DNA from 3 places in the Shewanella sp. MF05913 genome. Region 3 is predicted to be linked to each of the others. Evidence: predicted binding sites of a transcription regulator. Region 3 holds the regulator's gene; each other region holds the start of a gene.
The links. Region 3 encodes sigma-54, which starts transcription at its own class of promoters, with help from an activator protein. Its sites were predicted from a motif close to GTTGGCACGNNNNTNGNNT; they were not measured.
Positions count from the first base shown of each region.

Region 1: AC19MV_RS15625 (DUF4097 family beta strand repeat-containing protein) is a predicted target of sigma-54. The motif match lies at 1,222-1,240, and genes of this name have one in related genera.
Region 2: glnA (glutamate--ammonia ligase) is a predicted target of sigma-54. The motif match lies at 2,267-2,285, and genes of this name have one in related genera.

Region 1 covers NZ_JCAYNT010000014.1:54,038-58,305, reverse strand. The annotation lists gene AC19MV_RS15625 (DUF4097 family beta strand repeat-containing protein) at 318-1,121, opposite strand; gene yjjX (inosine/xanthosine triphosphatase) at 1,402-1,974, shown strand; gene AC19MV_RS15615 (GNAT family N-acetyltransferase) at 1,958-2,470, shown strand; gene AC19MV_RS15610 (NADP(H)-dependent aldo-keto reductase) at 2,617-3,657, shown strand; gene AC19MV_RS15605 (aminotransferase class V-fold PLP-dependent enzyme) at 3,782-4,268, shown strand, end outside.
Region 2 covers NZ_JCAYNT010000004.1:125,054-129,321, reverse strand. The annotation lists gene typA (translational GTPase TypA) at 93-1,904, opposite strand; gene glnA (glutamate--ammonia ligase) at 2,392-3,801, shown strand; gene AC19MV_RS07615 (PDC sensor domain-containing protein) at 3,992-4,268, shown strand, end outside.
Region 3 covers NZ_JCAYNT010000002.1:517,376-521,643, reverse strand. The annotation lists gene ptsN (PTS IIA-like nitrogen regulatory protein PtsN) at 1-370, opposite strand, end outside; gene hpf (ribosome hibernation promoting factor) at 373-660, opposite strand; gene AC19MV_RS05725 (RNA polymerase factor sigma-54) at 685-2,169, opposite strand; gene lptB (LPS export ABC transporter ATP-binding protein) at 2,578-3,309, opposite strand; gene lptA (lipopolysaccharide transport periplasmic protein LptA) at 3,306-3,887, opposite strand; gene lptC (LPS export ABC transporter periplasmic protein LptC) at 3,874-4,268, opposite strand, start outside.

The DNA.
Region 1 (4,268 bases), on a different contig from region 3:
ACAAGGCGTATGACTGAATGAATAGTTGTTCTCTTTCGAAGTCATGCAACGCAGTGTAAGCCCTTTTAAAACTCGCCTGAAAGGAATGCCCCAGCGCCTTTTGCTCTGCGTTCTCGCTATTTGAAAGGGAACAACCATTACTACATAGCGACGCCTTAATCAAAAACCGCTGGATGCATTCTGAGTGGTCACTTATTAATGCGGAATGGTATCACATCATGCCACGATTAATTTTGGCTTTAAAACAAAACCTACAACATAGGCAGGTTTTGCTGATTGTTTATTCAAATCAATCAAAACAACAACGCACAATATGACTAGTTGACGATAATTGGGCCATCTATATGCTGATGATTCACCCCGCCAGAGCCTGCGCTCACAATCTCAAGTCCTTTAGTATTACTGACATTAATGCCACCAGAACCATCACTAATGGTGACTTTACCGTTAACCTGATCGATATTAATCGAGCCAGAACCATCGCTCACCTCAATATCACCTAGCACTTGTGAGATGTTAATAGAGCCAGAACCGTCTTGCAAGGTCACATCACCAGTCACATTTTTCATATTAATTGAACCAGAACCATCAGCCAGCGTCACTGCGCCGACATGGTCCATCACAATGCTACCGGAGCCGTCTTTAAGTTTAATGGCGGCCGCTACATCAGTTATCTTAATCGAGCCAGAACCGTCGGTAATATCTAGCGCTAAAGCCGCTGGTACAGTCAGTAACACATCGATAAAAGGAGATTGCTCCATAAAACCGTCAGACTGAATATCGGCAACAAACATGCCATTGTCGCCTTGTTTGTTTAAGGTTAATTCAATCTCAACATCGTCGCTGTCTTTATCCGTATAAATATCGGCCGTGACTTCAATGTTTGTTTGCCCCTCTACCCCTTTAACGGTTAATTTACCCGCGCCAGTATTAGCCACTAATTGGTTTAGTGATTGGCTGTCTAGGGTCATTTTTTGTTGGGTATGTGTTAGTTCTGCATTCACGTCGGCAGAATCTGCTAACGAGAATATCGACTCAGCTTCAGTGTATGACGCGCCAAAAATCGTCGCACCTAATACTAAACCTACAGTTAGGCTAATGGTCGCAATACGAATAGACATAGGTTAAATTCCTTTTAAAAGAGATTCGAAATAGAATAGGCTGATACACAAGGTTAGTCGCAAACTGACTAATACATATCATCACCTGATAGCTATCACTAAGCAGGTTTCATACCAAAAAAGTAAGCTGTTGTTTTAAATCGCTTATAATTATTTTATGATAATACTCATTGAGCTAAAAAATTAAAACTTCACCTAAAACAACACAAAGTGGTGAATATCACTACCCGATAAATCCAATATTGAATAACAAATATTGAACAACGAATAACGACAACTTATGACAACAATTCAACACGACCATCTTCATTGCATCGATATCATTGTCGGCTCTACCAATCCAGTAAAAATAAATGCTGCCAAAAACGCCATAGCGCAGTATTACCCCAACAGCACTGTGCGCTGCCAAGGTATGCATGCACCCTCGCAAGTGGCAGAACAACCGATGACCGAAGCAGAAACCAAACTAGGCGCCATTAATCGTGCTCGTTATTGTCAACAACAGGCACAAGTTGCAGACTTTTATGTGGCAATGGAAGGCGGCGTTGACCAATTCGATCATGGCCCTGCCACGTTTGCTTATATGGCGATTATCAGTAATGACACTTTATCGGTCGGCCGTAGCGCCAACTTACCCTTACCGCCGACCGTATATGATGCTCTAGCCGCGGGCGAAGAACTCGGCCATGTGATGGACCGAATGTTTAGCACCCAAAATATCAAACAAAAAGGCGGCGCGATAGGCTTACTGACCCAAGGTTTAGCCACTCGTGAAAGCATTTATACCCAGGCGCTGCTACTGGCCATGACCCCTTTTATTAATGCGGAATTATTTAATGACTCAACACTCTAGTATTTCAAGCCACAGCGTCAATGCCATAATCCGTAGACTCACAGCGCAAGATGATGCCGCAATAGCCGCGGTTATCCGTGAAGTGTCGGCAGAATACGGCTTAACCCCAGATAAAGGCTTTAGCGTGGCTGATAAAACCCTCGACAGCTTAAGTGAAGTGTATCAAGCACAAGGCTCACAATATTGGGTGATTGAATACCAAGGTAAGGTCGTTGGCGGCGCCGGCGTTGCAGCGCTTGCGGGGAATATTGGCGTGTGCGAACTGCAAAAAATGTATTTTAACCGCGCCATCCGCGGCCAGGGCATGGCCAAAAAACTTACCCAGCAATGCATTGAGTTTGCTAAAAACCAGCAATATCAATCGATGTATTTAGAAACCACAACAGTGTTAGTTGAAGCCTTAGCGCTCTATGAAAAATTAGGATTTAAACACTGTCAGCATTTAGGCGAAACCGGTCACGATGCCTGCGAAATCGCCATGATAATGGACTTATAGCTAAAAAGCATGCCATTAATTTACCTACCACCCAGCTTACTTTAGAGTGTTTTTTAAGCAGTCCTCTCCTAACCGTTTAATAGCGCTTTGCACGGATGCAAAAGCTTGGTAGCCTAAAATTAAGCACATTCCATAGGAGGAAGGTAATGGAATATCAACGTATCGGACATTCTACGCTTGAGGTGAGTAAAATTTGCCTTGGGACGATGACTTGGGGTGAACAAAATACCCAAGCACAAGCTTTCGCTCAACTTGACTATGCCATTGGCCAAGGCGTTAACTTTATTGATACCGCTGAGATGTATCCAGTGCCACCCAAAGCTGAAACTCAAGGCGAAACCGAACGCATTTTAGGTTGCTACTTAAAAGCGCAAGGTAATCGTGACGAGCTCGTTATCGCCACTAAAATCGCCGCGCCTGGGGGTAAAGGCGACTATATTCGCGACAATATGGCCCTAGACTGGCGCAATGTACATCAAGCTGTTGATGACTCACTGAGTCGGTTACAAATCGACACCATCGATTTATACCAAGTGCATTGGCCTGACAGGAATACCAATTTCTTTGGCGAAATGATGTATGAGCACGATGAAGATGAACATTACACGCCTATTTTAGACACCCTCGAAGCCCTCGCTGAAGTCATAAAACAAGGTAAAGTCCGTTATATTGGGATTTCGAACGAAACCCCTTGGGGCTTTATGAAATACCTTAAATTGGCTGAAAAACACGATTTACCGCGTATTGTCAGTGTGCAAAATCCTTATAACTTACTCAATCGCAGTTATGAGATAGCCATGTCTGAAATCAGTCACCGCGAAGACGTACCACTACTGGCTTATTCGCCATTGGCATTTGGGATGTTGACGGGTAAATATGAAAATGATCAATGGCCGGAAGGCGCGCGCTTAACGGTATACAAACGTTTTGCTCGTTACAACAGCACACAAGTTGCATTACAAGCCACTCAGGCCTATATCGACCTGGCGCGCGAGTTTGGCTTAACCCCAACAGAAATGGCCTTAGCGTTTGTTAATAGCCGTAAATTTGTGGCCTCTAACATTATTGGCGCAACAGACTTGCATCAGCTCAAACAAAATATCGACAGCCATAAAGTGACATTATCGACGGAATTAATGGTTAGGATTAATGAACTATCAACACTGTATCGTTTTCCTTGTCCGTAAACTCGATACATTAGGTTAATTGGCTAGCGTGTAACATTATGCTAATTGCCGACAAACCTTGCATTAGGCATCAAGATCACTGAAGATCTTGATGCCTTTTATTTTGATAAAGAACCCCATATTCATGAAGTCGATATCCCCATTGCCGTCGCAAGCGCCATTTGATCACCCTGCCATTCGCGATCAATTTCCGGCATTAAAGCAGACCCTAGGCGATCATCCTTTATGTTATTTAGACACTGCCGCAACCAGCCAAAAACCTCAGGCTGTGATTGATGCAATGAATGAGTATTATCAGCTCAACAATGCCAATGTTCATCGCGCAGCGCACCAATTATCGGCTCGAGCAACCAGCCAATATGAAGCGGTAAGGCTGCAGGTTGGCCACTTTATTAATGCCGCAAAGCCGCAAGAAATTATCTTCACTCATGGCACGACTGAAGCAATCAATATGGTGGCATACGGCTTAACTGCGCAGCTACAAGCTAATGATGTGATATTAATTGATACCGCAGCCCACCACGCCAATATTGTTCCTTGGCAGGAACTGGCAAAGCGCACTGGCGCGGTGATCAAACCGATCCCGCTGACAACTGACGCGCAACTGGATA
Region 2 (4,268 bases), on a different contig from region 3:
GATTTTTAATTAAACTTCCTAGTTAAATGTTTTCATGCAGACATAAAAAAGCCCAGATAATTATCTGGGCTAAGTATTTTTACTGAATAGAATTAGCTGCGGTTATTACGCTTACGTTCGTTTTCAGTTAAGAATCTCTTACGAACACGAATGTTCTTAGGCGTTACTTCTACTAACTCGTCATCATCGATGAACTCAAGCGCTTGCTCAAGAGTCAGGTTGATTGGTGGAGTCAGTACTTGAGCTTCGTCAGTACCAGATGCACGCATGTTGGTTAGCTGCTTGCCTTTAAGACAGTTAACTGTCAAATCGTTAGCACGAGCATGGATACCCACTACTTGACCTTCGTATACTTCGGCCGCGTGGCCAATAAACAGACGACCACGGTCTTGTAAACCGAATAGTGCGAACGTTAATGACTTACCTGTAGCATTTGAAATCAATACACCGTTAGCACGTTGACCGATGTCACCGCCTTTATGTGGACCGTAGTGATCAAATGAGTGATAAATCAAACCAGTACCTGAAGTAGCAGTTAAGAACTCAGTTTGGAAACCAATTAAGCCACGGCTTGGGATAATGAAGTCGATACGGACACGACCTTTACCGTCAAGTTGCATGTCTTTCATTTCAGCTTTACGTGTACCTAATTTTTCAATTACGGTACCTTGATGATCTTCTTCAACGTCAACTGTTACGGTTTCATATGGTTCACATAGCTCACCATCGATTGTTTTTAGAATAACTTCTGGACGAGATACGGCTAATTCATAACCTTCACGACGCATGTTTTCAATTAAAATCGATAAGTGTAATTCACCACGGCCTGATACGCGGAAACGATCTGGGCTGTCTGTTTCTTCAACACGTAATGCTACGTTGTGAACTAATTCAGTTTGTAAACGCTCAAGAATGTTACGTGAAGTTACATACTTACCTTCTTTACCCGCGAACGGAGAAGTGTTTACTTGGAATGTCATCGTTAGTGTTGGTTCATCAACCGTTAACGGTGGCATTGCCTCTACTGCATTCACTGCACAAATTGTGTCAGAAATCTTAAGCTCGCCTAAACCTGTAATAGCAACGATGTCGCCCGCGTTAGCGATTTCAACTTCAGTGCGGTCTAGACCCATGTAACCTAATACCTGGCCCATTTTACCGTTACGTTTCTTACCGTCAGCACCAATAATGGTCACTTGTTGGTTAGTCTTAACGCTACCACGAGTAATACGGCCAATACCGATAACACCCACGTATGAGTTATAATCGATTTGAGAAATTTGCATTTGGAATGGCGCTTCTGCATCTGCGTCTGGGAAAGACACTTTCTCAACGATGGTTTGGAATAGCGGCGTCATGTCAGTGCTAGTTTCTTCTGGATCTAAAGTCGCGAAACCATTTAACGCAGAAGCATAAACAATAGGGAAATCTAACTGTTCGTCAGTAGCACCTAAGTTAACGAATAAATCGAATACTTGGTCAATAACCCAATCTGGACGAGCACTTGGACGGTCAATTTTGTTAATAACAACAATTGGCTTAAGGCCTTGAGCGAACGCTTTTTTGGTTACAAAGCGAGTTTGTGGCATTGGGCCATCAACTGCATCAACCAATAGTAATACTGAATCAACCATAGATAGAACACGTTCTACTTCACCACCGAAATCAGCGTGGCCAGGAGTGTCTACGATATTGATGCGGTAGTCGTTCCACTGGATGGCAGTATTCTTTGCCAGAATGGTGATCCCACGTTCTTTTTCAAGATCGTTAGAATCCATAACCCGCTCAGTAGCTTCTCCACGAGATGCAAGGGTTCCTGACTGCGCCAACATTTTATCAACCAGGGTTGTTTTGCCATGGTCAACGTGGGCAATAATGGCGATGTTACGTAAATTCTCTAACACGGATAAACCTCTAAACCAGCAAACAAAAAAAGGGGGCTTTATAGCGACTGAATAATCATAGACACCATAAAAAAGCGTGCCATTCTACTTCAGCACGGCTTTTGTAGATAGGATTATTTTTGAACACATCAATTTTTTCAGCTTGCTCGAGCTCAAAAAACACGTTAAAACCTTTATTTAAGTCATAGTAACAAGCTTGTCATACACAAATGTGACATTGGCTAAAACTTTATCAATTTGCATATGCACCACAATGGACTTTTGCACCACATTGAAACATAGTGGTGCACAAGATTGGTGCGAAGCGTTTGTTTTGTTGATCTTTGATATTTTCAAAATTAACAAAATCAAAAGGTTAACTAATTGGCATGATTATCGCTTTAATGGCAGTAATCGTAAAAATGAAAATTCGTTTTCCAGATGCACCATCTGGCGAATACCAAGATTATATTAAGGGACAACCCTTTACCCTACCGGAGGCTTAAGAATGTCAGTTGAATCAGTTTTAAAGCAACTTGAAGAGTTAGAAGTTAAGTTTGTTGATTTGCGCTTTACCGACACTAAAGGTAAAGAACAGCATGTTTCTATTCCATCTCATCAAGTAAATGAAGATTTTTTTGAAGACGGCAAAATGTTTGATGGTTCTTCAATCACAGGTTGGAAAGGCATCAATGAATCAGACATGGTATTAATGCCTGATCCAACTACATTCGTTTTAGACCCATTTACCGAAGAAACAACAGCCCTTATTCGCTGTGATATTTTAGAGCCAGGCACTATGACTGGTTATGACCGTGACCCACGTTCAATTGCTAAAAAGGCAGAAGCATACCTTGTGTCTACTGGTATCGCTGACACCGTATTGATTGGTCCAGAACCAGAATTCTTCTTATTCGACGACGTGCGTTTTGGCACTGATATGTCAGGTTGTTTCGTTAAAATCGACGCAAAAGAAGCGGCTTGGAACTCAGGCACTAGCTATGCAGATGGCAACACAGGTCACCGTCCAATGGTTAAAGGGGGTTACTTCCCAGTCGCGCCTGTCGATTCATCACAAGACTTACGTTCAGCAATGTGTTTAGTGCTTGAAGAAATGGGTCAAGTTGTTGAAGCGCATCACCATGAAGTGGCTACAGCGGGTCAAAACGAAATCGCTACACGTTTTAACACCTTGACTAAAAAAGCAGATGAAATCCAAATTCTAAAATACGTTGTTCATAACATGGCTCACGCTTATGGAAAGACAGCGACATTTATGCCAAAACCAATCGTTGGCGACAACGGTAGTGGTATGCATGTTCACCAATCTTTAGCTAAAGACGGTGTTAACTTATTCGCGGGTGACAAGTACGCTGGCTTAAGCGAAATGGCATTGTTCTATATTGGTGGTATTATCAAGCACGCTCGTGCATTGAACGCATTCACCAACCCAAGCACTAACTCTTATAAGCGTTTAGTGCCGCATTTTGAAGCGCCAGTTATGTTAGCTTACTCAGCACGTAACCGTAGTGCATCAATTCGTATTCCAGTGGTACCAAGCCCTAAAGGCCGTCGTATCGAAGCGCGTTTCCCTGATCCACATGCAAACCCATACTTAGGTTTTGCGGCACTATTAATGGCTGGTCTTGACGGTATTCAAAACAAGATCCACCCAGGTGAAGCAATGGATAAAGACTTGTATGACTTACCTGCTGAAGAAGCAGCTGAGATCCCACAAGTAGCAACGTCTTTAGAAAATGCTCTTGAGAATCTACAAGCGGATCATGAGTTCTTAACTAAAGGTGGCGTATTCAGTGAAGACTTCATCCAATCTTATATCGCAATTAAGAAAGGTGAAGCTGAGCGTGTTGCACGTACTACTCACCCATTAGAGTTTGAGATGTACTACAGCCTATAATGAGTCGGTTTTTATAAACGACTCAGTATTGCAAAATACTCAACCCCGATAAGCAATTATCGGGGTTTTTTGTTATACAGTATGTTGCAAATGTAAACAGATGTGTCTAAGGTGTTGCGTTCGTATTTTTCCGCACGGCAATATTTCCCCTGCCATTGTATTGCTCAAAAGTTCTGCATATGAGAATTAGATGAAATTATCATTTAGGTATTTGTTATTAATTGCGATGACCTTGGTGTCTTTGATACCTATTTGTGTATTAGCGTTGTGGACCAGCCATAATGCGCTCGATAATGAATATCGAACGGTTCATGACAAACATTTATTGTTAGCAAAAAACTTATCACAAGCACTAGACCGCTATAGTGTCGACGCGTTATCAATATTTAATCGCGCCACTGATTCTGTTATTAAACAGCAAATTTCCTCCGAATTTATTTCACTTTTTAAAGACATTGATGTTGAGT
Region 3 (4,268 bases):
TGAGTTTTTGGGCCATCGAAGATAAGGTGCTTAAGTGTTGTTGGCACTGATCTGCAGGAACTAATAATGCAAATAAGATATCGACAGGTTGTTTATCGATGGCATCGAACGAAATGGGTTCTTCGCATTTTACAAAGATCGCAATAGGGTGATCGATTGTCGTTAATCGGCCATGAGGTATTGCAATACCATTACCTATACCTGTGCTACCCATTTTTTCTCTTGCGATAAGGCTTTCAAACACCTCTTGCGAAGACAGGGTCGGGTACTGGGCAGCGACTAAATCGCTGATAAGTTCCAGTACCTTTTTCTTACTGCCCGGTGTGGCACAGGTGGTGCATTCCGGCTGCAGGATGGTACAAAGTTCCATCGTTAGTGTTTTGTATACTTCTCTTTGTGTTTAATTACCTGACGATCGAGCTTATCTATCAGGGCGTCTATTGCTGCATACATGTCTGTATGTTCTGACATTGCAAAAATTTCTCCGCCCTTTAGGCTGACTTTAGCTTCTGCTTTTTGTTGTAATTTTTCTACGTTGAGTACAACGTGAACATTATTGATCTGATCGAAGTGTCGTTCAAGCTTTGAAAACTTTTCCTGAACGTATTCACGTAAAGATTCGGTTATTTCAACATGATGCCCTGATAAATTGATCTGCATTACACTTCTCCATTGTTGAGTGATTTATAAACTCTTACGTTGGTTTGAGGGCGGTATCATCATTGCCTCACGGTATTTTGCAATCGTACGACGAGCAACGTTTATGCCCTGTTCGGCCAATAGTTGAGCCATTTTGCTGTCGCTAAGCGGCTTTTTCTGGTTTTCTGCAGCAACCAACTTTTTAATAAATGCGCGGATTGCTGTCGATGAGCACTCTCCGCCATCATCAGTGCTGACATGGCTAGAGAAAAAGTATTTTAATTCAAACAACCCTCGTGGGGTGTGCATGTATTTTTGAGTGGTCACGCGCGAAATGGTCGATTCATGCATTTCTACGGCTTCAGCAATGTCATTTAATACCATAGGTTTCATGGCTTCTTCGCCATATTCGAAAAAACCTTGTTGGAATTGCACAATGCAATTGGCTACTTTTAACAGGGTATCGTTACGGCTTTCAATGCTTTTGATAAACCATTTAGCTTCTTGCAAATGACCTCGTATAAACTGAGTATCAGATGGGTTTTTACTGCTGCGAGCCATTGCAGCATATTGCTGATTAACACCTATTTTAGGCATGTTATCTGGATTGAGTTCAACAACCCAACGGCCATTCTTTTTAAATACTGTGACATCAGGGATTACGTATTCGTCATCGACGGCAGTAATCAATAAGCCAGGACGCGGATTAAGAGATTGAATTAAGGTAATGGCATCACGTAACTCATCTTCTTTTAAACGCGTTTTACGCATTAATAATCTAAAGTCACGCCCAGCGATTAAATCCAAATAATCTTTGATGAGCATTCGCGCATTTTCAATGTGCGGAGTTGAGTCTGCATATTGTGACAGTTGAATGAGTAAACATTCACTAAGGTCACGTGCAGCAACACCTACGGGGTCAAAATGTTGAATTCGCTTTAACACCGCTTGAACCTCATCAAGCTCAACATTTTCATCGCCCATAGCTTCTAGTATTTCTTCAGTGCTTTGGGTTAGATAGCCGCGTTCATCTATTGCGTCAATGATGGCTGTTGCGATGGCAAGGTCGGTGTCTGAAAATGGCGTTAAGTTTTTTTGCCACTCTAAATGTTCATATAAGCCTTCGGTGGTTTCCCCTTGAAAAGGCATATCATCGTCACGCATGCTGGCACTACCAGACCCTGACATCGGTGAGGCGGTATAGACTTCATCCCAGGTTGTGTCCATGGGCATGTCGTCCATGGTTTCTTTACTGATGGATTCTGTGGTATCGATGGTTGAAGTATCTTTTTCGACACTCACATTACTGTTGTCACTGAAGTCTGTGTCTGATTGATCGCGACTTTCTTTTAAGGGATCTTTAGCTTGAGAAAATTCATCTTCTATTTCAAGCAATGGATTTGAGTCCAGCGCCTGTTGGATTTCTTGCTGTAGCTCCAATGAAGATAATTGCAGCAAGCGGATGGCTTGCTGCAATTGAGGGGTCATAGTGAGATGCTGACCCATTTTAAGTTGGAGTGACGCTTTCATTTACCGCTTATCCCTAGATGATTTCCATAAAAATAACAATCTCGAAAAACTGTAATGGGGTGTCACGTACGTCAATGACATTTCACGCAATTTAGGTATCGTTCAATGGAATGAATTAGATAGGCTAAAAGGCGGATACCCAATCAACTTGAAGATACGTGTTTCAGAGCTTCACCGTGTTTTCAATACTAGGCGCGTTAATGCGGTAATGTAGGCACCTTATAAATTAACGCAACAACGTAGTGGGAACACGGTGAAACTCCCAAGGGGCAAGTTTTACACGCGTTCATGCTGTGTTATTGATTTTGGAAAGGGAACGACCATTAACCGCAATCAATGCCTTGCCTAAACGCGTGTAAATTCTTGCTGAAATCGAGTATCTTCAGGTTGTTTGGGTATATAACCTAACTATAGCTTGAATTGTTCACCTAAGTACACAGCTCGAACTTGTTGATTGCTCAAGATCTCTTCAGGCGTACCTTCGGCAATTAAATTACCTTGGCTTACGATGTAAGCTCTTTCACATACATCGAGTGTTTCGCGAACATTATGGTCGGTAATCAGTACGCCTAATCCACGACTTTTTAGCTGTTGGATAATTTTTTTAATGTCGATAACCGAAATCGGATCAACACCCGCAAAAGGTTCATCAAGCAAAATGAATTTAGGGTTAGCAGCGAGTGCTCGGGCAATTTCGACTCGACGGCGTTCACCGCCAGACAATGACATGCCTTGGCTGTCGCGAATGTGAGTAATGTGAAACTCTTCCAATAAATGCTGGAGCTGTTCAATACGTTCTTCATTACTGAGTTCTTTGCGGGTTTGTAACACCGCCATGATATTGTCGTGCACGGTGAGTTTTCGAAAAATACTGGCTTCTTGTGGTAAATAGCCAATCCCTTTACGGGCTCTAAGGTGCATTGGGTCAGCGGTGAGGTCGTCATTATCAATTAATATACGGCCTTTATCACTTTTAACTAACCCTACAACCATGTAAAACGTGGTTGTTTTACCGGCACCATTAGGGCCAAGTAAACCGACAATCTGCCCCGTTTTTACTGTTAAGCTGACGTCTTTTACGACTTGACGCGCTTTATAACTTTTGGCTAGGTTTTCAGCTGTTAAGGTAATTTGGCTCATGGTTTTATCTGCTTGTTGACAGGGATCTCAGGCAGCTTTTGTTTTGGCGCTGACTCGTCTTGGAAATTTTCTGGTTGAATAATCGTGATGACGCGATCTTGGCCTTTACCGGTACTCTCAGCAATTAACTCTTGGGCTTTAATGTTGTATTTAATTAGGTTGCCCGTGACCTGACTGCCTGCTTGGTCTAGCTTGGCATTACCGGTTAACGTCAGAGTTGTTGTGGCGAGATCGTAACTGATTTCGTTGGCACTGGCGGTACCGATGTTACCGTCGTCGAGTTCTTGAGAAAATGTCGCGGGTTTACCCGTCGCGATTAAGCGTTTTGATACACCGTTTTTGGGGGTAAATGCGCGTAATTCGTCGGCATTAATATTAATCGTGCCTTGCACAATCGTCACGGGGCCATTAAAGACAATTTGATTGTTTTTAATGTCGGCAGATTGGCTCACTGCAGCAATTTTCAATTCTTGTTTGAGATCACCTTGTTTTGCCATAGCTGGAATGCTCAGCATGCAAAGTAAGCCACTTAATAGTAATGCGGCATTGGCGCGAGGATGTCGATTATTGTGACTCATATGTTCCTTCTACTTTGCTTAGTAGCGATAATTTTTGCGTATTCAAGTCAGCATGTAGGCCTAAGCCTTGGATCATAAACCCTTTACCTTTGATATACACCATCTCTTGTGAGCTGCTTATCATGGTCGTTAAATCTAGGGTGACTGCTTGTGTGGTCACTGACTGTAACGGTTCTTCAATATCAATTGCATCGATAATAACATTATTTTCTAAGCTGACTTTATTGCTCTGTTTATTTAATTGTCCTTTGTCAGCGCTGAGTAGCCACTGTGCTTTACCATTTTCTGGGTAAATTAAATAAACGGGATCAGTAAAGTGGGTGATATCGCTGGAAGCATAATGCTCCATATGCTTCGCGGTGACTTTACTGGCAATCAAAC